3 regions of the Ensifer sp. GW823-FHT05D09 genome follow, and region 2 is predicted to be linked to each of the others. Evidence: riboswitches for the same ligand, from Rfam matches in the RefSeq annotation. Region 2 holds a riboswitch; each other region holds the start of a gene.
What was found. Region 2 has a riboswitch for cobalamin ahead of AC1Q80_RS04235 (aromatic ring-hydroxylating oxygenase subunit alpha). Riboswitches for the same ligand answer to the same signal wherever they lie in the genome.

Region 1 (7,727 bases), on a different contig from region 2:
TCGCCCGACATCCTCATCCTCGACGAGCCGACATCCGGCGTCGACCCCGTCGCGCGCGACAGTTTCTGGCAGATCCTCGTTGACCTCTCGCGCAACGAGCAGGTGACGATCTTCATCTCCACCCACTTCATGAACGAGGCGATGCGCTGCGATCGCATGTCGCTGATGCATGCGGGCAAGGTGCTGGTCAGCGACACGCCGGAGGGCATCATGAAGAGCCGCTCCGCGTCGACGCTGGAGGAAGCCTTCATCGCCTATCTCGAAGAGGCGATCGCCGGCGCGAAGCCGGCGGCGCCTTCCGTGGTCAGGGCGCACGACCCGTCGAAGCCGGCAATCGCGCAGGAGGTCGAACGAAAGGCGTCGGCGACGTCGGCGTTTTTCGACGTCGGACGCATGTTCAGCTACACCCGTCGCGAGGCGCTGGAACTGGTGCGCGATCCCATCCGGGCGACGCTCGCGACCATCGGCACGGTCATCCTGATGTTCGTCATCGGCTATGGCATCAACATGGATGTCGAAGACCTGACCTTCGCGGTGCTCGACCATGACCAGACCACCACCAGCCGCGAATACATTCTCGAAATCGCAGGCTCGCGCTACTTCATCGAGAAGGACCCGATCACCGATTATGCCGACCTCGACCGGCGCATGCGCAATGGCGAACTGAGCCTTGCGATCGAGATACCGCCGGGTTTTGCCAGACGGGCGGCCCGTGGCGACGCGGTCGAAATTGCCGCCTGGATAGATGGGGCCATGGCGAGCCGCGCCGAAACGGTCAAAGGCTACGTGCAGGGCCTGCACGCCCACTGGCTGACCGGAAAGATCCGCGAACGCTACGGCGATGCGGCAACCGCCGGCACCTTCAAGATCGAGACGCGCTTCCGCTACAATCCCGACGTCAAGAGCATCGTCGCCATGGTGCCCGCCGTCATTCCGCTGTTGCTGATGCTGATCCCGGCCATGCTGTCGGCGCTCAGCGTCGTGCGCGAGAAGGAGCTGGGCTCGATCGTCAACCTCTACGTCTCGCCGGTGACGCGGCTCGAATTCCTGGTCGGCAAGCAACTCCCCTATATCGCCCTGGCGATGCTCAATTTCGCGCTTTTGACCGCCTTTGCGATCTTCGTCTTCCGGGTGCCGTTCACCGGCAGCCTGCTGGCCTGGACGGTCGCCGGATTGATCTACGTCTCGGCGGCAACGGCGATGGGGCTCGTCATCTCCACCTTCATGTCCAGCCAGATTGCCGCGATTTTCGGTACGGCGATCCTGACGCTCATTCCGGCCATCCAGTATTCCGGCATGATCGATCCGGTCTCGTCGCTGGAGGGCGCGGGCGCCTTCATCGGCCAGATCTACCCGACGACGCATTTCATGACCATCGCTCGCGGCACCTTCTCCAAGGCGCTCGGCTTCGGCGATCTCGCGGGCGCTTTCGTGCCGATGCTGATTGCGGTGCCGGTGCTGCTGGTGATCGGAACCCTGTCCCTCAAGAAGCAGGCGAGGTGACGATGCGCCTGTCCCACATCTACCACCTCGGCATCAAGGAACTCTGGGGCCTCTGGCGCGACCCGATCCTGTTGATCCTGATCGTCTATTCCTTCACGCTGTCGGTCTATACCGGCTCGACGGCGATGCCGGAGACGCTCAACCGCGCCGCCGTCGCGATCGTCGATGAGGACCGCTCGCCGGTGTCGACGCGGATATCGACGGCTTTCTATCCGCCCTATTTCGTGCCGCCGCAGATGATCACGCCGGCGGAAATGGACCGGCGGATGGATCAGGGGCTCGATACCTTCGCGCTCGACATTCCGCCGAATTTCCAGACGGATCTGCTCGCCGGGCGCACGCCGACGATCCAGCTGAATGTCGATGCGACCCGGATGAGCCAGGCCTTCTCCGGCAACGGCTACATCCAGCAGATCGTCACCGGCGAGGTTGCGGGCTTCCTCGACCGTCACCGCAGTGAGCAGAAACTGCCGGTCGATCTGGTCCTGCGCGCGCGGTACAATGCCGAATTGAACAAGGGCTGGTTCGGCGCGGTGATGAACGTGATCACCAACATCACCATCCTGTCGATCGTCCTGACAGGAGCTGCCCTCATCCGCGAACGCGAACATGGCACGGTCGAGCATCTGCTCGTCATGCCCGTCACCCCGTTCGAAATCATGGTCAGCAAGGTCTGGTCGATGGGGCTGGTGGTGCTGCTGGCTTCTGCGGTGTCGCTGATCTTCGTGGTCAAGGGGGTGCTTGCCGTCCCGGTGCAGGGTTCGTTTGCGCTGTTCCTGCTCGCCACCGCCCTGCAACTCTTTGCCACCACGTCGATGGGAATCCTGCTGGCCACGATTGCCGGCTCGATGCCGCAGTTCGGCCTGCTGCTGATGCTCGTTCTTCTGCCGCTCCAGGCGCTCTCCGGTGGCATGACACCGCGCGAAAGCATGCCGGAGATCATCCAGAATATCATGCTGGCGGCACCAAACACCCATTTCGTCATTCTGGCGCAGGCGGTCCTGTTTCGCGATGCCGGTCTGGATGTCGTCTGGCCGCAGCTCCTTGCCTTGCTGGTGATCGGCGCCATTCTCTTTGCCTTCGCCATGCGGCGCTTCCGGGCGTTCCTGAAGTAGCCTTTGCGCCATGGGCCTTGCGAGCTCTGCGCGCGCAGACTTTACCAGTGGAAAATGCGACCGGCGGTTGACGCGCCGCCGGCATCTGATAGTGCATTTCTTGCGAAACAGGTTCCGTCTGACGACGGATGAAAAGGGAACACGGTGAGGATTGCCCGCAAGGGACCGAAACCGCGACTGCCCCCGCAACTGTAACCGCCGAGCGGAATCCCATGAAGCCACTGCGCGAACTCTCGCGTGGGAAGGCGGGAGGAAGCGACGACGCGGAAGTCAGGAGACCTGCCTGTTTCGGTCACCCATGCCTGGACACGAGGGGTGTCGAGGCGCGGCCGTCCGTAGCGGTGACATTGGAGCAATGTTGCCGCGTGCCGCAGACGGCGCCGGGGTGGTCGCTTGTCGTCTTGCCCCTGCCACCCTTTGCCCGCGGTCGATCGCGCGTGGGCCGGATCGTGCCCATCGCGCCGGAGTGGGACGATATGACGAAGCATTTGACCGGCGCAGCAGTGCTGGTTCTGACACTCGTGGGCGGGGCTCAGGCACAGGACCAGGGCACAAACGAACAGCCGACGAAACTTGAAAAGATCCTGGTTTCCGATGGCCTGACGCCGACCGAACAGCGCAAATCCGGGCGCGCCTTTACCGTGATTACCGGAGATCAGATCGAGAAAAACCAGATCCGCTACGTCGCCGACGCCCTGCGTCTCGTTCCCGGTTTCTCGGTTTCGCGCACCGGTGCCTCCGGCGGCCTGACGCAGGTGCGCGTGCGCGGTGCGGAAGGCAATCAGCTACTGGTGGTGATCGATGGCGTCGAGGCGAACGACGTGTCCCAGGGCGAGTTCGACTTCGGCGGCCTGGTTGCCGACGACATCGAGCGCATCGAAATCCTGCGCGGACCGCAAAGCACCTTCTGGGGCGCCAATGCCATGGCCGGTGTCATCAACATCATTACCAAGAAGGGAAGCCGTGAGGGCGCCAGGTCGAGCGCGCGCACCGAAGTCGGCAGCGACGGTACCTGGCTCGGCGGTGTCTCCACCCGCGGCGGCGGCGAAGGTTATGATTATGCGTTGTCGGGTGTCTTCCAACGGACCGGCGGCTTCAACATCTCCGATACCGGGTCCGAGGACGACGGCGACCGCAACGGCACCGTCAACGGCAAGTTCACCTTCGATCTCTCGCCGGATTTGCAGCTCGACGCGACGTTGCGCGCGGTCAACCGCAAGACCGACCTCGACGCGCAGGACTACATGACCGCGTTGACCTACGACACGCTTGACTACACCCGGTCGCGCGAGCTCTCGGGTTCGCTCGGCCTCACCCATTCGGCGCTCGACGGCGATCTCACCCAGAAGGCGCGCGTCTCCGGCCTTGACGTTCATCGCGACAATGTCAGCGGCTTCGGGCGATCCTGGAACGACGGCAACCGCTACAACGGCAGCTATCAGGCGAGCTACGGCTTCGATGGTGGAGACGGTATCCGCCACCAGATCACCGGAGGCTACGAGTGGCAGCGCGAGACGTTCACGCCGTCGCATCTGCAGCAGACCTTCAGCCGCAATGCGCATTCGCTCGTCGGCGAGTATCGCGGCGAGTTCGCCGACCAGTTCTTCGTCAATGCAGGCCTCAGGCGCGATTTCAACGATCGCTTCGAGGACGCGACCACATGGAGCCTCAGCGCCTCCTGGGAGATACCGGGCAGCGATACCCGCCTGCATGCATCCGTCGGCACCGGCGTGACCAATCCGACCTTCTACGAGCAGTTCGGATATATCCCGGGAACCTTCATCGGCAATCCCTACCTGAAACCGGAGGAAAGCCTCGGCTGGGACATCGGTGTCGAGCAGCGCTTCTTCGACGACGGTCTGACCGTCGATGTCACCTACTTTGACCAGAACCTTAAAAACGAGATCGCCACCGTCGACGACGCCAGCTTCCGTTCGACGCCGGTCAATCGCTCCGGCGAAAGCTTGCGCCACGGGGTCGAGGTCTCCGCGACGGTCGACTTCTTCAACGGACTGACGACGACGGCGACCTACACCTACACCGCTTCGAGCGAGCAGACGCTGGCCGGTGGTCCGCGTCTGCAGGAAGTTCGCCGCCCGCGCCATGCCGCGTCGCTCGATGCCGCGTATGTCTTCCACGACGATCGTATCAGGGTCTTCGGCGAAGTCATCCTCAATGGCCGCATGCAGGATGTGGCCTATCGGCCGGGCTCTGAGCGGGTGCCGCTCGGCGCCTATACGCTGGTCAATGTTGGCGGCAGCTTCAAGGTCAACGACACGCTCGAGATCTTCGGCCGCGTCGACAACCTTTTCGATGAGGACTATGAGGAGATCTACGGCTACAACACGCAAGGCGTGACCGCCTTTGCCGGCCTGAAGGCCTCGTTCTGATGACATCCGGTTGGTGCAGGCGATATCTGGTTGCAGGGGTGCTTTGCACAGCCTTGCCCTTTGGCGCCTGGGCAGGCGAAGCGCCGCGCCGCGTCGTCTCCATGAACGTCTGCACCGACCAGATGGCGATGCTGGTGGCCGACAAGGGGCAACTCCATTCGGTATCCTATCTGGCCACCGATGGCTCGACCTCGGCGCTTGCCGCCGAGGCGAACTCCTATGTGGTCAATCATGGGCTTGCCGAAGAAATCTTCCTGATGAAGCCGGATCTGGTCATCGCCGGCACCTACACGACGCGCACGACCGTCGATCTGTTGAAGCGGCTCGGTTTTGCAGTCGAGGAGTTCGCGCCGGAGGCATCGATTGCGCAGGTCCGGGCAAACCTCCAACGCATGGGAAAGCTTCTCGGTCGTCAACAGCGTGCGGATCAACTGGTGGCGGAAATGGATGCCGAGATCGGGCGGTTGAAGACGATCAAGGTGCACGATGTCGATCTGGCGCTCTATTATGCCAACGGCTTCACCTCGGGCAGCGGCACGCTGGTTGCCGATATCGTCGGCATCGCCGGACTGGAAAATCTCGCCGACAAGCTGGGCATCTCCGGCACCGGGCAATTGCCACTGGAAGTTTTGGTGCTTGCACGTCCGGACCTGATCGCCATCGATGCCAGCAGCGAACGCGGACCGGCGCTCGCCAAGCAGAATTTCGCCCATCCCGCCTTCAGAGCAGTTACCTCGCAGCACCAGGCCGTCCAGCTCGACAGTCGCTACACCATCTGCGGCGGACCGTTCACCCTGGTTGCCGCAGGTATCCTGCAGCAGGCCGCCATGAAACTCGATGCCACGCAACTCGACTTGGGGAAAAGATGACGGAAACCGCCCGATACCGCTTGCTCATCGTCTTGCTTGCCATTCTTGTCACCTCGCTTTTCGTCCTTTCGCTGACGGTCGGCCCTGCAGATGTCAGCCCATGGCAGGGCCTCGCCGGTCTTTTCGCTGGAGACGACAGTCTGATCGGGCTGGTGATGCGGGAAATCCGCCTGCCGCGGGCAATCCTCGGGCTGATGATCGGCGCGACGCTCGGGCTTTCCGGTGCCGCCCTTCAAGGCTATCTGCGCAATCCGCTTGCCGAACCCGGGCTGATCGGGGTCAGCGCCTCGGCGTCGCTTGGTGCTGTGATCGCCATCTACACCGGACTGTCGGCCCTGCTACCGCTTGCGCTGCCGTTGATGGCGCTTGGCGGCGCGCTCTGCGCCGTCCTGGTCGTCCGGCTGATGGCCGGGGCTGATGCCCGACCGCTCTCCGTCATCCTTGCCGGCGTCGCCGTTTCGACTTTTGCAGGCGCGATGACCTCGCTGGCGCTCAATCTCTCTCCAAACCCGTTCGCGGCGATGGAGATCATGTTCTGGATGCTGGGCTCGCTCACGGATCGCTCAATGACCCATGTCTGGCTGGCCGCGCCCTTCATGGTGCTCGGCTGGCTGATGCTGGCAAGCCTCGGCCGGGCGCTCGATGCCCTGACACTCGGCCACGAGACGGCAGCGAGCATGGGGATTGATATGAAAAGGGTGCAGCGGCTCGCGGTCATCGGCACGGCTGCCTCGGTCGGTGCGGCAACGGCGGTGGCCGGCGCGATCGGTTTCGTCGGCCTGGTCGTGCCGCACCTGCTGCGTCCCCTTGTCGGGGCGCGGCCCTCGCGGTTGCTCTTTGCCAGCGCGCTCGGCGGGGCGGCCTTGCTGCTTGCCGCCGACATTCTCGTGCGCGTCGTTGCACCCGGACGCGATCTCAAGCTCGCCGTGCTGACCGCTGTCTTGGGTGCGCCGTTTTTTCTTGTTCTGGTGATGCGCGCGCGGAGGCAGATGGCATGAGCCGGCTTGCCGTTTCCAATCTCTCCGCCTCGCTTGGCGGCAATACGGTGCTGAAGGGCATCGCTCTTAGCGTCGGGCCGGGCGAATTCGTTGGTCTTATCGGGCCAAACGGTGCCGGCAAATCGACGCTTCTGCGCGCCTGCCTGGGGCTGATCCCGTCGAGCGGCGAAATTCAGCTTGCTGGGCGGGATCTGCGGCGGATGACTGCAGCCGACCTTGCCCGTCACGTCGCCTATGTCGCGCAGGACAGGGATATCGCCTGGCCGATCACGGTGGAAGCTCTGGTCGACCTCGGGAGACAGCCGCACCGGGGCGCCTTTGCACGATCGGCGCTCGCCGACCAGGAAGCCGTTGAAGCAGCGCTCCAGCGCATGGATATCGACAAGTTGCGATCGCGCCGGGCAACCGATCTTTCCGGCGGCGAAAAAGCGCGCGCGCTGATTGCAAGAGCCTTGGCACAGCAGGCCGACCTGCTTCTGGCCGACGAGCCGGTCGCGGGCCTCGATCCGGCGCACCAGATAGCGCTGATGCAGGTGTTCCGCGATCTGACGCGGCAGGGCACTTCGGTCGTAGCCTCGATGCACGATCTCGGTCTGGCGGCGCGCTGGTGCGATCGGCTCGTGCTTCTCGAAGGCGGCCGCATCGTCGCCGACGGCCCGCCTGCCGCGGTGCTGACCGCAGACCTCTTGCGGCGCGTATACGGCATCGAAGCCTATGTCACCGAGGCCGCGGGGGGACTGATCGTGCAGCCGACGCGCCTTGCGCAAGCCGGCATCGAACAACAGATTGCAGGGGATAATATCCATGGCTGAACTCGCCGACATGCTCAGCACGCATCTGAAAGACCCGGAG
Region 2 (7,727 bases):
CGCCGGCGACTTTCATCACCCGGCAGGTGCCGCAGATGCCGCCTTCGCAGGCAGCCCCGATCCTGACGCCATTGGCGCGTGCCGCCTGCAGGATGGTCTGGCCGGGCTTGGCCTCGATCTCCTTGCCGCTCATGGTGAACACCACCTTGGCGACCTGCGCGTCAGCATCGGTTGCCACCCCTGCCCTGACTGCGATCTCCTCGGCGGCTGGTGCTGCGGCCGGCTGGAAGCTTTCCTCGTGATAGCGGCTCATGTCGAAGCCGGCTGCCTTCAACAGCTCGCGCACGCCGCGCATGAACGGCTCCGGACCGCAGCAGAATACGGTGCGTTCCAGGAAGTCGGGCGCAAGCAGCGGCAGCTTGGCGCCGTCGATGCGGCCGCGCAGGCCGTGCCAGCCGTGCCGGGCCTCATGCCCCTCGACCACAAAGCCGAGGTTCAGCCCCGACATCTGGCGCGCCAGCACTTCGAGCTCTGAGCGAAACAGAATATCATCCGGCCGGCGCGCGCAGGAAATGAAGGTGACGTCGGTCTCCGGAATGCAGTCTGCCATCCATCGCGTCATCGACATCATCGGCGTGACGCCGGAGCCTGCCGAAATGAACAGGTATTTTTCGCCGGGATGGCGCACGAAGCTGAAATCGCCGAGCGGGCCGAAGGCCTTCAGCCGCATGCCCGGCTTCAGGTGATCGAACATCCAGCGCGTGCCGATGCTGTCGGCCTGCGCCTTGACGGTGACGGCGATCGAAAGCGGCCGGGAAGGCGTCGACGACAGCGTGTAGGTGCGCATCACCGGCTCGTCGTCGGTCACCGGCAGTTCGAGCGTGACGAACTGACCGGGCAGATAACGGAACCAGGCCGGCTTCTCGGGCCGGAAGGTAAAGGTCATCACATCCGCGGTCTCCATGACCGCGGATGTGCATTCGAGCATGTTCTGCCTGTCGATCCAGACATGGAGTTCATCGAAGTGATGGAACGAGGATGCCATCTGCATATCAGGCGACCCTAAAGAGCGGAGCGGCTTCGCCCTGGAGGCGCTGCTCCATGAACTTGCAGTACCATTCGACGAACTGCATCACACCGCCTTCGTGATCGGGCGAATAGGGCCCTGACTGGTAGGCCGGCGAGCGGATACCGAAAGCGTTTTCCTCGACGATCTGGCGATCCTGATCGTTGGTCTCGGTCCACACGTGCGTCAGTTCTTCCAGATTGTAGTCGACGCCCTCGACCGCATCCTTGTTGACCAGCCACTTGGTCGTAACCTGCGTCAGCTCAGGCCCGAGCGGCAAAACGCGGAAGGTGATCGCATGGTCGGCCAGCACATGGTTCCAGGTCGACGGATAATGGAACAGAAGCAGCGTACCGATATGCTTCTGACTGACATCCGCCGACAATTGCCGCCGCACGGCGCGGGCGCCGGACATGGTGTAACTCTCGGCGTCGTCGATCAACGGCATGCGCGCCGAGCGGAACTGGCCGGTCTCGGACATGCGGAACTCGCTCGGAAGCCCGGACGCTTCGCATTTTTCCCAATGGGCGGCGATGACAGGATCATCTTTGGCGCCTTGCACGCCGGTCGCCGTCGGGGCTTCCGGATAGGTCCGGCAAAGCTCGGGATGGTTGGCTGCGCAATGGTAGCACTCGCGGTTGTTTTCCCAGACGAGCTTCCAGTTGCCCTTCTCGATGATGGTGCTTTCGAAGGCGACCTTGGTTTCGCCGAGGCGGTGCGGCGCGAGATAGGGCGCGACCATGTCGCGGAACGGAGCGAAGTCCATCGGCTGTTCGGACAGGTTGATGAAGATGTAGCCGCCGACCGTTTCGCAGTGGATCGGCTTCAGGCTGTGGGCGGCCTTGTCGAAATCCTCGCCCATCTGACGGGCAAAGAGCAACGTGCCGTCGAGCTCGTAGGTCCACTGATGGTAGGGACAGACGAGCTTGGCCGATGAGCCCTTGTGCTGCGAGCAGACGCGGGAACCGCGGTGACGGCAAGAATTGTGCAGCGCGCGGATCGTGCCCTGCCGGTCGCGGACGATGACGACGGGGTAGTCGCCGACCTGAACGGTGAAATAGTTGCCGGCGCGCGGGACCTCGCAGTCGTGGCCGATGAACAGCCAGTCCTTGTACCAGATGCTCTCGAGATCCTGCCTGTAGTAGTCGGGGTCGATGTAGAAGGCCCGGTCGAGGCTGTAGCCGTCGCGTCGACCCTTCAGCTTGCGGAGCATATCGCCCTTGATGTCCATGTCCTATCCTCGTTGGCCTTGTTTCGGAGAGGCAGGACTGGAACCCACGCAGGCGCAATGCCTGTGCGATGACGGCTCCGATCCGGCTGCCCGCCGCAACCCGTTACGGTCTATTCGTGTCAAGGCTGGTTTCCGGGCTCAGGAGCTATCCGCAAGGACCAGCCCGGCGCCTTCCCGGACGGAACCGTCCAGTGGCTTTTTGCCGAGGCTTTCGCTCCACCACCGTTGCGGGGGCAGCGCCGGGTTTTGACCGGCTTCCCAATTCTCCGTCTTCCCTAAGAGGCGGCACCTTGAGTAGGCATATCTAATCGCGGAAGCCGTCGTCGCAGCTGCCGATTAACGACATCCAATTCCAGAAAGACGACACAGTGCATCCCGTGTCTGAAACACCACAAGGCCGACTATTTGTCATTATAAACAATGAGATAGATCAAATATTGGGCAGTTGTCGTTTTTTCCGGCAAAGCCGGCGCGAAAGCGCGAAGCCTTCGCCATTTTGCGACATCCGTTGCGGCGTCGGCTCATCCATCCTGGCCGGCGCAATGAAATCTTCCATTAACCATAATGCATTAGCGTCGCCTGACGGAGAAACCGGCCGAACCGGCAAACAGCGCATTGAAGTCCATGGCAAAGCTCAAATACTACGACGCCGCAGCCGAGAAGCTGCCCACGATCGCTCCGAAGACAGCGGTCCATACCGAGTTCCTGCGCACCGGCCGCATCGAAAGGCGGCAATGGTCGCAGCGCGAACGGCGCTATCTCAGCTATGACGAGGTTGCCCAGCGCACCGGCCACAAGCTGACGACCGCCGGCGAAACGACGCACAAGCGGATGAACGGCTTCCACACCTCGATCCAGTTTCCCAAGATGATCTTCCACCGCACGCTCGCCGGCCGGCCGCATCTGGGTTATTGCCATGTGACGGCCGCGAGAACACATCTCGCCCAATCCAAGGACGTGACCTGGTCCTTCTACTTCGCCAACTTCTTCTGCGATCTCGGCGACGAAAAGCACTTCTTCGAGCGTATCCAGGCCGGCTATTCCAGGATGTACTTCGCCGTCGCGATCGAACCCGACGCGCAGGAAGGTCAGATGACCATCAATCGCAGCGTCAGCGACAACGGGCTCCTGTTTCGCACCGACGACCCGAAGGTCGCGCTCAAGAACGTGCTGATGCTCGGCGCGCGCGATGAGGCGCTGCGGCGTATCATCCGCAGCCTCTGAACCACCGGCACGCTCTGTCTGAAGAAAATCGTTCTGTTTTCCTCGTGGCTCCTTTAAGGAGACCTCGAAAGGGAAACGGAAGCGATATGGCCGAAATCATCGACACACGGACCGAGCCGGAACGCGCGATCGAGCGCGCCTGCGCTGTGCTTGCCGAAGGCGAGCCCGTCGCCATTCCCACAGAAACGGTCTACGGCCTGGCCGCCGATGCCACCAATCCGGATGCGATCAGCCGCATTTATGAGATGAAGGGGCGCCCGCGCTTCAACCCGCTGATATCGCACGTGTCCGACATGGCGATGGCTGAAGCCCATGTGATATTCGATCCGTTGTCGCGACGCCTGGCCGAAGCCTTCTGGCCCGGCCCGCTGACGCTGATCCTGCCCCAGCGCCCGACAAGTTCCGTGCATGCGCTCGCCTCGGCCGGTCTCGACACCCTGGGCATCCGCATGCCCGATGGCTTCTCCCGTCGGGTAATTGCCCGTTTCGGCCGCCCGCTCGCGGCACCGAGCGCCAATACGTCAGGCAAGATCAGCCCGACGAGCGCTGCCCATGTGGACGCCGATCTCGGCCCACGCCTCAAGCTCATTCTCGACGCCGGCTCGGCCGAGATCGGGCTTGAATCGACGATCATCAAGGTCGAGGACGGGGCTTTGCGCCTGCTGCGTCCGGGCGGTCTCGACGTCCTCGATATCGAAAATCTGACCGGCCTTGCCGTGTCGAGACCCGAAAGTGCCGGCGCGACAATCGAGGCTCCGGGCATGCTCGCCTCGCACTATGCGCCGGGCGCTGCAGTCCGGCTCGACGCCGGCGACGTGCGCCCGGGAGAAGCCCTGATCCGCTTTGGCAACACAGTGCTCCCCGGCGAAGAGCATGCAGCGATCGTGCTCGATCTCAGCCCGGCAGGCAGCCTGCGCGAGGCAGCTGCCAATCTGTTCGACTATATGAAGAAAGCCGATGCCAGCGGCGCCGCGACCATTGCCTTCGCTCCCATCCCCTCAGAAGGTTTGGGCGAAGCGATCCTTGACCGGCTGCAGCGTGCGGCAGCCCCAAGAGACTGACCGACAGACATTTTTGCAGCGCCGTGCGTCAAATATGACGCGCAAACGACGCTGTAACGCTTTAAACTCGCTGCACAATTTTCTCCTTAAATCGATTCCGATTTAACGAATTATGCAGTAGCGCCGCCGGGCGCATTTGCGAAGGCAGGGCCATGACGACGACGCTCCCCTCTCCCGAACTGATCGCCTCCTTCATCGACATCGTCGGCAGCGCCAATGCGCTGACGAACCCGGCTGACCTTGCCCCCTATCTCATCGAATCCCGCGGGCTCTACAAGGGCACCACGCCCATGGTGCTTCGACCCGGTTCGGTCGAGGAAGTATCGCGCATCATGAAACTTGCAAGCGCAACCCGGACGGCGATCGTTCCTCAGGGCGGCAACACCGGCCACGTGGCGGGACAGATCCCGCGCGAGGGCAAGGCCGACATCGTCCTGTCACTGCAGAGACTGAACCGAATTCGCGACATCGACCCCGTCGGCAATGTCATCGTTGCCGACGCCGGCTGCATCCTCGCCGATATCCAGAAGGCGGCCGACGACAACGACCGGCTATTTCCGCTGTCGCTGGGGTCTGAAGGGTCGGCCCGCATCGGCGGCAACCTCTCGACCAATGCCGGCGGCACGGCGGTGCTTGCCTACGGCAACATGCGCCAGCTTTGCCTCGGCCTTGAGGTGGTGCTGCCGACCGGCGAGATCTGGGACGGGCTGCGGCGGCTGAAGAAGGACAATACCGGCTACGACCTGCGCGATCTGTTCATCGGCGCCGAAGGCACGCTCGGCGTGATCACCGGTGCCGTCCTCAGGATGTTTCCGAAGCCGCTTGGCCACCAGGTGGCCTTTGCCGGCGTCGGCAGCGTCGAGCATGCGCTTGCCCTCTTCGACAGGGCATCAAGCCTCTGCGGGTCGGCGCTCACCGGTTTCGAACTGATGCCACGCCTCGGTGTCGAGTTTACTGCCAAGCATATTCCTGGCGTGCGCGACCCGATGGACACCGTTCACCCGTGGTACGCGCTCATCGACATTTCCACGTCCGATTCCGCAGAAAGTGCCGAGCGCATGGTCCATGAACTGCTTGAGCAGGGCATCGTCGCCGGGTTGGTCGAAAACGCAGTGATCGCCACGAGCGAGGAACAGCGCAAGGCCCTTTGGCACATGCGCGAAAGCATGTCGCCGGCGCAGAAGCCGGAAGGCGGCTCGATCAAACACGACGTTTCCGTCCCCGTTTCAAGCATTCCCGCCTTTATGAAAGAGGCCGATGCAGCTGTCATGCGGGCGATGCCGAGGGCGCGCATCTGCTCGTTCGGCCACATGGGCGACGGCAACATCCACTACAATATTTCGCAGCCCATCGGTGCCGACAAACAGGTCTTTCTTGATCGCTGGCGGGAAATGAACGCCATCGTTCACGGCATCGTCGCGAAATATAATGGCTCGATCTCGGCCGAACATGGCATCGGACAACTGAAGCGCGACGAGCTCGCCGAAGTCCGCACTCCGATCGAGATCGAGCTGATGCGTCGCATCAAGCACGCTTTCGATCCGGCCGGCATCATGAACCCGGACAAGGTCTTGCGGGCGGACTGATGGCGCGGGGGCCTACCGCCCGCCAGACCTCAACTGTGCGAGCGAAAACAGCGCATCGGCGCTGATGCCGCCGCCACTGCCGCCGGTGAGGATAGCGAGACCGGGAGAGACGTCGGTATTGTTCTCGACGTCGTACAATGCGGTGAAGCGCTGCATCAGCTTCGCAAGCTTTTCAGGGTCCTGCAGATCCTTGATGTCCATCGTGCGCTCGATGTAGGCGGCCTGCATCTCGATCTTGGCGCTCGCCATGCCTTCGGGCATGCTGTAGGCGGTGCGGATGACCTGCATCAGGGCGTTGTCGGCGAGCAGATCGTAGGGCGTGGTGATTTCCGAAGCCTTGCGCTTGAAATAGAGCGCCAGGCGAACACCGGCATTGTCCGCGCCCTCGTTCTCCTCGAGCGTCTGGTTGAGGTAGAGATCGATGGTGGTAATCAGACCGCGCCGTGTCTGTATCTGTCCGGCTTCGCCGCTGACGATCTTTCCGTCCTTGTCGAAATTGAAGGCCGACACGATCTCGCGATATTTCAAGCCGTTCGGATCGGTGTTGATAAAGCTCTTGCGATCGTCGAGATCGGACGCGAACATCTGCTTGAGGTAGTCGGTCTTGACGCCTTCAGGATCGATGCCGGCGCCGATGAGCACGATATCGACAAGCCGCTTGTCCTTCAGAAAATCGTCGAGCGTCTCGACCTTCTGGATCTGCGTCGTATAGTACTTGCTTTCCTCTTCAGCCTTCGTCTTGGCGGTTTTCTTTTCGTCCTCGGTGCCAAAACGCGACTTCTCGACGATGTAGGCCTTGGCCATATTGACGATGTCGGCCTCGTTCTGCGCCAGCTTCGGCGCGCCGAGCGTGCCATCGGGGTTGAAATTGAACGCCTTCACCAGCTTGGTGTAACGCTCGTCCCGCAGGGAATTGGCGTAGCTTGCCGGATCGTTGAGATCGCTCGTCAGAATCTGCTTGAGCCTGCGCGGCGTCAGATCCTCTTTTTCAAGACCAAACGCGCTCAGCACGAACGATCGCAATTCGCTGTTGCCAATGAGATCATCGACCGTTTTCAGCGTCTTGATCTGGAGTTTGTACCGGCCGATCTTGGACTCGTCGTCCTCATCGTCAGCGTCGTTGTAGTGGACCATGTAGCCGTCGGTGGTCGTCTTGGTCTGCTCCGCCGTCTGCGGCTTTGTGTCCGCCGGCAATGTGCCGTCCGGTTTGAAATTGAACGCGGCAAGCAGAGCCTTGTAGGCCTTGTTGTATTCACCACCGAACTTGTTCACGTAGCTGTTCGGATCGTTGATGTCGCTGGTGAGAATGTTCTCGATCGTCGCGCCGACGGCTGTCGGAGGCAGCCCGAAGGCCGTTCTGACATAGTTGAGCATGCGCGTATCGGCCACGAGCTCGGCCACCGTGGTGATCGAACCGATCTTCTGTTCGAAGTAGTCCCTGTTGAGCACGGCGCCTGACGGCGTCAGACGCGGGCTGCTGAAGATATAAGCCTCATTCAGCATCTTCTTCTTTTCGTCGGTGATCGCCTTGCCGCCCGACGGTACACTGCCATCGGGCTCGAAGTTGAACGCGGCGTTCAATTGGCGATACGAGTCGAGCATGCTGATCTGGCGCGTCA
Region 3 (7,727 bases), on a different contig from region 2:
TCCTGTCCTATTCGCCGGACACCGGAAAGCTGCGCGGATCGCTGAGGCTGCTGCCGACGCTTGGCCCCAACATGCTGGACGATACGTTCCCGATCCTGCTTGGCGACAACCCGGAGATCCGCAGCGCCTCGATCTGGGAATCGAGCCGCTTTTGCATCGATCCGGAAATTTCCCAGGACCGTGCTTCCAATCAGGTCACGGTTGCCGCCGCAGAACTGATGTGCGGCGTCGGCGAACTCGGACTTGCCTCCGGCATCAGCCACATCGTTACGGTCACCGACGTCTTCCTCGAGCGGATGTTCCGTCGCATGGGTTGCCCCGGCGAGCGCATCGGTGAACCGCACCGGATCGGCTCGGTCTTTGCCGTGGCGGTCGCCTGGGAAGTGACGCCGTCGCTGCTGAGCGCCATGAAGGCCGTCGCCGCGATCGAAGGCACCGTGCTTGAGCGGCCGATGTCGCTGGAAACCGCACGCGCAGCCTGACACCGGATTGGAGCCGTCCATTCGTCCGAGAGGACGACACTGTTAACGCATTACGAGGCTTGTCGTTGCACACGCAGTGACAAGCCTTATGATAAGGCTGAAACAGGAAATGCCGACGGCGACCGATCCCGGACAACAAGGGCGGCGCAGCGCGGTTGCAGAAATGGACGTTCGCCCTTGTTCCGGAACATGAAAACCCTTGCCGCGGCGACTTTGCCGCTGCTTCTGGTTCTTGCCGATCAGGCGCTGGCCTCCAGCGTGTGCGACCGCCTGAACACCCGGCTTGCGCAATTGCCCGAAGCCATCACCACCACGGCCGATACGCGCGATTACGCGAGCGCCATTTCGCGACAGAACATTGAATTGCGTCGGGCGCGCAACGATCGCCGCCGCGCCGGCTGCGGCACAGGCAGCGTCGTCGTGTTCAATGGCGGCGACCCGGATATCTGCGCTGATATCAACAGCCTGATCGCCGAGATGGAAGACAATCTCGCTATCCTCAAATCGGAACGCCAGCAGCTGATATCGGGCGATGGCGACGACACGCGTCGGCGCATCCTGGCTGCACTCGAGATCAACGGTTGTTATGGCGACCGCGAGGAATTTGCCAGCGCCGACCCGGACGCGCCGGAAACGCATCGCAATATCCTGCGCGATCTGCCGCCGGAGGAATCCTACGGGCCGTTGTTGCGCGATGGCGACGCAGACGGATACCCTCCGGAAAGCGGCGTCTATTCCGGCACGCTTCGCACCATGTGCGTGCGCACCTGCGACGGCGCCTTCTTCCCCATTTCGTCCGAGGCGAGCCCGGCGGACTTTGCTCGCGACGAGCAGGCCTGTCGCGCCCGCTGCCCGGGTGCCGAAACCGAGCTCTTCTTCCACGAGCTTGCGACCGAAGAGAGCGACCAGATGGTTTCCGCCTCGACTGGACGCCCCTATCGGGAATTGCCGAACGCCTTTGCCTACCGGACGCGAGACGTCGGCAAGCCCGGCATCTGCGGCTGCCAGATCCCGAAGACGGTGGCAACAACGCCCAAGGCAGGCGGCGGCAATTCCAGCGATAGTCAGTCCTCGATCATCGTCATCGAAGGCAATAAGGGGGCAGATGCCCCTTCTGCCAAGGTGACGGTTCCCGCTGAAGAGCGCCCCTACGATCCCGCCAAGAGCAAGGTGCGGGTCATCGGGCCGACGTTCCTGCCCCAGGAGGAAACGTCGATCGACCTTCGCCACCCCAAGGGTCCGGCTTACCAACCGGTTCAGAGCAACTGATCGCGGCGTCAGCCTTCCGGCAGGCTCCCCAACCTTCCTCGAATACCAGTTCCTCCAGCGGCAGGCGCTGGCGCCAGCCTTTTACCGCCAGTTCCGGCTCACGGTAGAGGTGGTCGACGAAGCCCAGGCAAAGCCAGGCGACGATCACGACATGATCGGGTATGCCGAGGATCGCCTTGATCTCGTTCTCATGAAAGATGCTGACCCAGCCGACGCCGACGCCTTCAGCGCGCGCGGCAAGCCAGAGATTCTGGACGGCGCAGACGGTGGAATAGACATCCATGTCAGGATTGTGGGTGCGCCCGAGAACGACCGAGCCGCCGCGTGTGCGATCGCATGTCACGCAGATACTGAGCGGTGCCTTGCGGATACCCTCCAGTTTCAGCGAGCGGTATTTCGCGCGCTGATCACCATCGAACATCAGCGCAGCTTCGTCGTTGGCGCGGGAAAACGCCTGCCAGACCCGCTCGCGGGTTTCCGCCTGGCGCACGACGACGAAATTCCATGGCTGCATGAACCCCACCGATGGCGCCCGGTGCGCTGCATTGAGCAGGCGCATCACCAGATCGTCAGGCAAGGGGTCGGGCAGGAACTGATCCCGCACGTCCCGGCGTGTTTCGATGGCGCGGTAGACGGCTTCGCGCTCGTCAAATGAAAAGGCTTCTGCGGCCGCAAGGCCGCCATTCGCGTCAGTCAGCATCGTTCGATCCCCAACAATGCACAACCTTCCGCCGTCCGCGCGGGTTTCGGTCTATCTTGCCAGGCCGGTCTTCTGACTTCGGATCCCCCGGCCGCTCCGCCTTCCCAGATCCGATGAAGATCCAGTGGCAAGACTTTGAGAAAACTCAAGATCCCTGGGGCAGCCGTCCCCGTCACAGCGTTGGGCACGTTCCGGAGTGACACCGGATTCCCGATTCTCCCGCGTCGCGGGCACCTGACGACGCCATAAGTGCACAGCCCATAGGGAATGACAAGCAACTCGGTGGGTGCCCGCCGGCACCGTGCGAGCCTTTCGGCAGCGGTCGACATCGGAGACCTTTCGACCGCTGCCCTTGCGGCTCACTATCAAAGCGGGGCGACGGGATGTGGCGAGCCGTCATAGCCACCCCAGACCGACTGGTCGAAGCAGATGACCGACCCCGTCATCAGGCCGGATTCGTTCGAGGACAGATAGGCGCAGGCGCGCGCGACTTCCTTGGGATCGACAAGCCGGCCGAAAGGCTGGCTGGCGGCCGCCTTTTCCAGCCAGTCGGCTGCAGCACCGTGAAACTCTCGCTGGATGCGATCTTCCCCCTCTGAGGCCATCCATCCGATATTGAGACCGTTGACACGAATACGGTTGCGCAACAGCGCGTAAGCCGTGTTCTTGGTCAGCGTCTCCAGCGCGCCCTTGGACGAGCAATAGGCAGCGATGAACGGCTGCCCGGCCATGGCCGACATGGAACCGATGTTGACGATCGTGCCCTGAGTGCCCTCCCTTCGCATAACCTTGACAGCCTCCTGGATCAGGAAGAACGGCGCCCGCACATTGATGGCGAACATCCGGTCGAAGAGTTCGGGGCTTGTATCGAGAATGGTGCCGCGATCGGTGATTGCTGCCGCGTTGACCAGCGCATCGACCCGCCCGAAGGTGGCGTCGCAGGCGTTGACAACCTTTCGGGCATCTTCGACCTTTTCGAGATCCGCTTCGACATAAAGCACCTGCGCGCCGCTCGCCTTGCGGATCTCCTCAGCCTTCGCCTCTCCCTTGGCAGTGTTGCGCCCGCAGATGACGATGCCTTCGGCCCCGCGTTCCGCAAACAGGCTGGCGATCGTTGCCCCCAACCCTTGCGTCCCACCGGTGACGATGGCGACCTTGCCGTCAAGACGGCCGTGTTGTTCGGTCATGAAATTCCTCCCAGGAGTGAAAGTGTCATCGAAACAGGAACGGCCCCCGCCGCCGAGCGCCGGGGACCTGTCATGGCGATATCTTCTGTTCAGCTCAGCTTGCGCTGTGCCTGCTCTTCAAGCGCTTTGCGGAAATCCGCCTCGCTCCACCTTCCTGAAAGCGCCTCATGCATCAACTGCGCCTGTGTTTTCGGCGCAAGGCCGCCGAGCGGCGGGTCGCGATCGAGATTGGTCGGGAAGGAATAACCTTCGGCACAGGACGCAATCGCATTGGCGACCTCACCCTTCGAAAGGGCGCCGGATGCGATAAGAGCTGTCAGCGCCGGATAGAGCGCCGCGCTCATCTTCACGCGATCCACGGTCTCCATCGCTCGCCCGAAGGCCGACGAAACCTGCAGCAGATTGGCAACGCGCTTGATATCGGTCGAACGGTTGCTGCCGGCGGCATGGAACAGCGCCGGATTGAAGAAAACGACATCGCCCTTTGCAAGCGGCAACTGCACGTGATGTTCGTCGAAATAGGCGCGGAACTCCGGCCGCTTCAGCGCGAGGTAGCCGGGCACATAGGTCTGGCTATAGGGCAGGAACAGCGTTGGGCCGCTTTCAAGCGGCATGTCGCAATGAGCAACCGCCCCCTGCAGCGTCAGGACAGGTGACAGCCGGTGCACATGAGCCGGATATTGCTCGATGACATCAGAGCTCTGGAAGCCGAGGTGGTAGTCGCGATGCGCCGCCTGCGACGCCCCACCCGGATTGACCCGATTGACCTGCGCCGTCATCTGATAGTTCGGACCAAGCCAGGCTTCGCTGACAAGTGCAATGATGGCATTGGCATAGTAGGCGGCAAAATTTTCAGGGCTCTTCAGGCAGTGCTTTTCGAGCGAGTTCCAGATCCGGTCGTTGGCGCCGGGCTTGGCAAAATGGTCGCCGCCGCCGCTCTTGGTGCGGTGCTGCTCCTCGATGATCGCATCGAAGATGCCGCTGGCGGCATCGATGACGGTTGTGTCGGCGTAGGCGTGCTTGAACACGGCAACACCTGGACCGGTCGCCAGCACTTCGCAGATCTCGGCCAGTGCCGCGCGGCGCCCCTCGGCCGTCGCGCAGGCTGAAACCAGGCTGGCGCTGTCATAGATCAGCACGTTCTTCTCGCAGGCGAGCGCATGCGGATAGTCCGCAAGGTTCGTCTGGCGCTCCACCTCGGCACGAAATTCTTCGATGTCGCAGCCATCTTCGCTCAGCCACACGCGGTCGAGGCGCTGGCGCGCATTGTTGTCGGTCTTCATCCCGTTCCTCCTCAGAAACATTCGATGCCCCGACTATAGGCGCCGTCCAATCATGATATAGAGCAGGAATCCATCAAAAAACCATCAGGAGAGATCGCCGTTGGCTCATCCGTTTCTGGTCAAGGATATTGCTTTTCAGGCCGGGCTCAGCACCGCGACCGTCGATCGCGTCCTGAACGGGCGCCCCGGCGTGCGCCAGCAGACCGAAGCGCGCGTGAAGGCCGCCATTCGCGAGCTGGAAAAGCAGCAATCCGGATTGGAGATCCAGGGCCAGAGGCGGACGATCGACGTGGTGATGGAGGCACCGGAGCGTTTTACCGATGCGGTCAGAGAGGCATTCGAAACCGAAGCGCCGACCTTCATGCCAACGACGTTCCGTTGTCGCTTCCACTTCGCCGAGACGATGCGCCCGCAGGACATCGCCCAGCTTCTCGACCGCATTCGGTTGCGCGGAACCGATGGGGTGGTGTTGAAAGCGCCTGATATGCCTGAAGTCGCGGGCGCCGTCGCCCGCCTGGAACAGGCGGGTATCCCGGTGATTACGCTTGTCACCGACCTGCCGAATTCGGCGCGGACCGCCTATGCCGGCGCAGACAACCGTGCGGCCGGCGAAACGGCGGCCTATCTCATCGGCGAACGCTTCGCTGAACGCTCCGCGACCGTGCTCGTGACAATTTCAAGCAGTCGTTTCCGTGGCGAGGAGGAACGCGAAATCGGCTTTCGCCGCGTGCTGCGTGAACACTATCCGGCAATCCGCATTGTCGAGATCAGCGAAGGCCATGGCAAGGACACCGAGACCGGTGCGCTTGCGGCAAAGGCGCTCGCGGCACACGCCGACATCAATGCGGCCTATTCGATCGGCGGCGGCAACCGCGCTGTGCTCGCGGCGTTCGAGCGCGTCGGTCGCGATTGCACGTTGTTCATCGCCCATGACCTAGATCACGACAACCTTGCGCTGCTGCGCGAACGCCGGATCCATTTCGTCCTGCACCATGACCTGAGACGCGACGCCCGCATGGCCTTCCGCGCCATTCTCGCCGTGAGAAGCGGCAACGGTCAGAAGCCGGCCGGAAACCGGCTGTCAGCCGTGGAGGTGATTACGCCCTACAACGTGCCCGTCGCCTGAGGGGAGCGGCCCGCAATGACAGGCCCCGCGATGAAGCGGGGCCGGTCCGTCATTCGGGTAAAAGCACGATCTTTCCCGAGAACCGCCGGTCCTCGAGCCGCGCATGGGCCGCGGCCCCGTTCGACAGTGCGAAGGTCTCGATGCGCGGCCGCTCGATGACGCCGTCCCTGAGCGACTGGAACAGCCGCCCGGCCCGGCTCAGCCGCTGCTGCCGATCGGTCAGAAAACCCCAGAGATCACCACCGACGACGGTTTTGGAATGCTCCATGAGATAGCGCGGATCAACCAGGGGTGCCGGCCCACCGGCCATGCCGAACGTCACAAGTGTGCCGCGCGAGCGAACCGCCGAAAGGCTGTCGAGCAGGGTTATGCCGACCGAATCGTAGGCGACATTGACGCCGCCGTCACTCAAGGCGCGCACCTTGTCCGGCCAGCCCTCGTCATAGCCGAGCGCATAGGCGGCACCCGCGGCCTTGGCGAGCGCCTGCTTCTCCAGCGTCGAGGCCATGGCAATGATGCTCGCGCCCCGCGCGATGGCAAGCCGGATCAGCAACTGTCCGACACCGCCGCCTGCCGCCTGCACCAGAACGGTATCGCCGGCCCGGACGCTATAGCTGTCCTCGACCAGATACTGCGCCGTCAGCCCCTGCAGCAGAAGGGCGGCAGCGGCCTCAAAGCCGATATCGTCAGGAAGCGGGATGGCCCGCTCCAGCGGCACGGTCACCCGCGTTGCATTGGCAAACGGCACGTCCGCAAACCCGATTCGGTCACCGACAGCGACGCCTTCGACGCCTTCACCGATGGCGATCACCTCGCCGGCCCCTTCGTAGCCGGCGATGTAGGGCGCCTTGCCCGCAAGCGTGTAGTTGCCCTTGCGCCGATAGATGTCGGCGAAGTTGACCCCGATTGCCCGCGTCGCCAGCTGGATGTGGCCAGGTGGCACGGCCGGGTCGGCAACCTCGCGGTAGCTTAGGACCTCCGGCCCACCGAACGTGTCGAATACCAATGCATGCATGGTTGCCTCCCCCTATCGGATCAGTGTGCGGACGAAATCTTCGCCAAGCCCGACCGACTTGCAGTGTGCCGCATATCGGTCGAGCCTGACCAGCACGTCGTCATAACCTTCGGCGTTGCCGTCATCATCGAGATAGACCAGCGGTCCGAACACGTGGAACAGCGCCTTCATGTGGCCGGCCTCCGGATGCACGTAGAGCGTATGGATATCGCCCGCCGGCTCGAAGATGAAGGTGCCGGGCCGTGCGATCCAGTCGCGCTCACGATAACCCCAGGTGCCCTCCAGCGTCCAACCGGTGACCGGATTGGAATGACGATGCCGCTCGATGGTGCCGGTGCCCTTGGCCTTGAAGATGCTGACCCAACTGCCGCCCCGCACATCGAACAGCAACGGCAATGTAAAGGCGCTGTCGCCGAAGGGCAGCCAGCGCCGTTCATCCGCCTCCGCATCGGCGACCAGCAACTCGTCAACTCCGTATCTGCTTTCCTGAATGTTGATCAAAGTCCATCCTCCCGTTAAGTTTCACAAGCGGGATTTATCTACTATAGTGGATTTCGTCAACAGAATTGAGAATCGTCGATTTTGCTCGTATGCATTGCCCGAGGAGACGCCATGCCAAAACTGACCATCACCCGCCGACCTGCCGAACAGAGACTTCGCTCGAC

Region 1: another riboswitch for cobalamin. It lies ahead of AC1Q80_RS16660 (TonB-dependent receptor plug domain-containing protein); the one in region 2 lies ahead of AC1Q80_RS04235 (aromatic ring-hydroxylating oxygenase subunit alpha).
Region 3: another riboswitch for cobalamin. It lies ahead of bluB (5,6-dimethylbenzimidazole synthase); the one in region 2 lies ahead of AC1Q80_RS04235 (aromatic ring-hydroxylating oxygenase subunit alpha).

What each region holds. Positions count from the first base shown of each region.
Region 1 is NZ_JBXAIA010000005.1:148,647-156,373, forward strand. Features, by position in the region: gene rbbA (ribosome-associated ATPase/putative transporter RbbA) at 1-1,503, shown strand, start outside; gene AC1Q80_RS16655 (ABC transporter permease) at 1,506-2,618, shown strand; cobalamin riboswitch at 2,711-2,919, shown strand; gene AC1Q80_RS16660 (TonB-dependent receptor plug domain-containing protein) at 3,095-5,008, shown strand; gene AC1Q80_RS16665 (ABC transporter substrate-binding protein) at 5,047-5,877, shown strand; gene AC1Q80_RS16670 (FecCD family ABC transporter permease) at 5,874-6,875, shown strand; gene AC1Q80_RS16675 (ABC transporter ATP-binding protein) at 6,872-7,687, shown strand; gene AC1Q80_RS16680 (DUF6925 family protein) at 7,680-7,727, shown strand, end outside.
Region 2 is NZ_JBXAIA010000001.1:861,290-869,016, reverse strand. Features, by position in the region: gene AC1Q80_RS04240 (FAD-binding oxidoreductase) at 1-991, opposite strand, end outside; gene AC1Q80_RS04235 (aromatic ring-hydroxylating oxygenase subunit alpha) at 993-2,237, opposite strand; cobalamin riboswitch at 2,344-2,545, opposite strand; gene AC1Q80_RS04230 (DUF6656 family protein) at 2,862-3,461, shown strand; gene AC1Q80_RS04225 (L-threonylcarbamoyladenylate synthase) at 3,548-4,522, shown strand; gene AC1Q80_RS04220 (FAD-binding oxidoreductase) at 4,675-6,108, shown strand; gene AC1Q80_RS04215 (DUF1217 domain-containing protein) at 6,121-7,727, opposite strand, start outside.
Region 3 is NZ_JBXAIA010000002.1:579,404-587,130, forward strand. Features, by position in the region: gene AC1Q80_RS08535 (acyl-homoserine-lactone synthase) at 1-482, shown strand, start outside; gene AC1Q80_RS08540 (DUF2865 domain-containing protein) at 672-1,751, shown strand; gene bluB (5,6-dimethylbenzimidazole synthase) at 1,660-2,451, opposite strand; cobalamin riboswitch at 2,497-2,704, opposite strand; gene AC1Q80_RS08550 (SDR family oxidoreductase) at 2,817-3,638, opposite strand; gene AC1Q80_RS08555 (phytanoyl-CoA dioxygenase family protein) at 3,728-4,921, opposite strand; gene AC1Q80_RS08560 (LacI family DNA-binding transcriptional regulator) at 5,022-6,047, shown strand; gene AC1Q80_RS08565 (quinone oxidoreductase family protein) at 6,097-7,062, opposite strand; gene AC1Q80_RS08570 (2,4'-dihydroxyacetophenone dioxygenase family protein) at 7,075-7,563, opposite strand; gene AC1Q80_RS08575 (helix-turn-helix domain-containing protein) at 7,675-7,727, shown strand, end outside.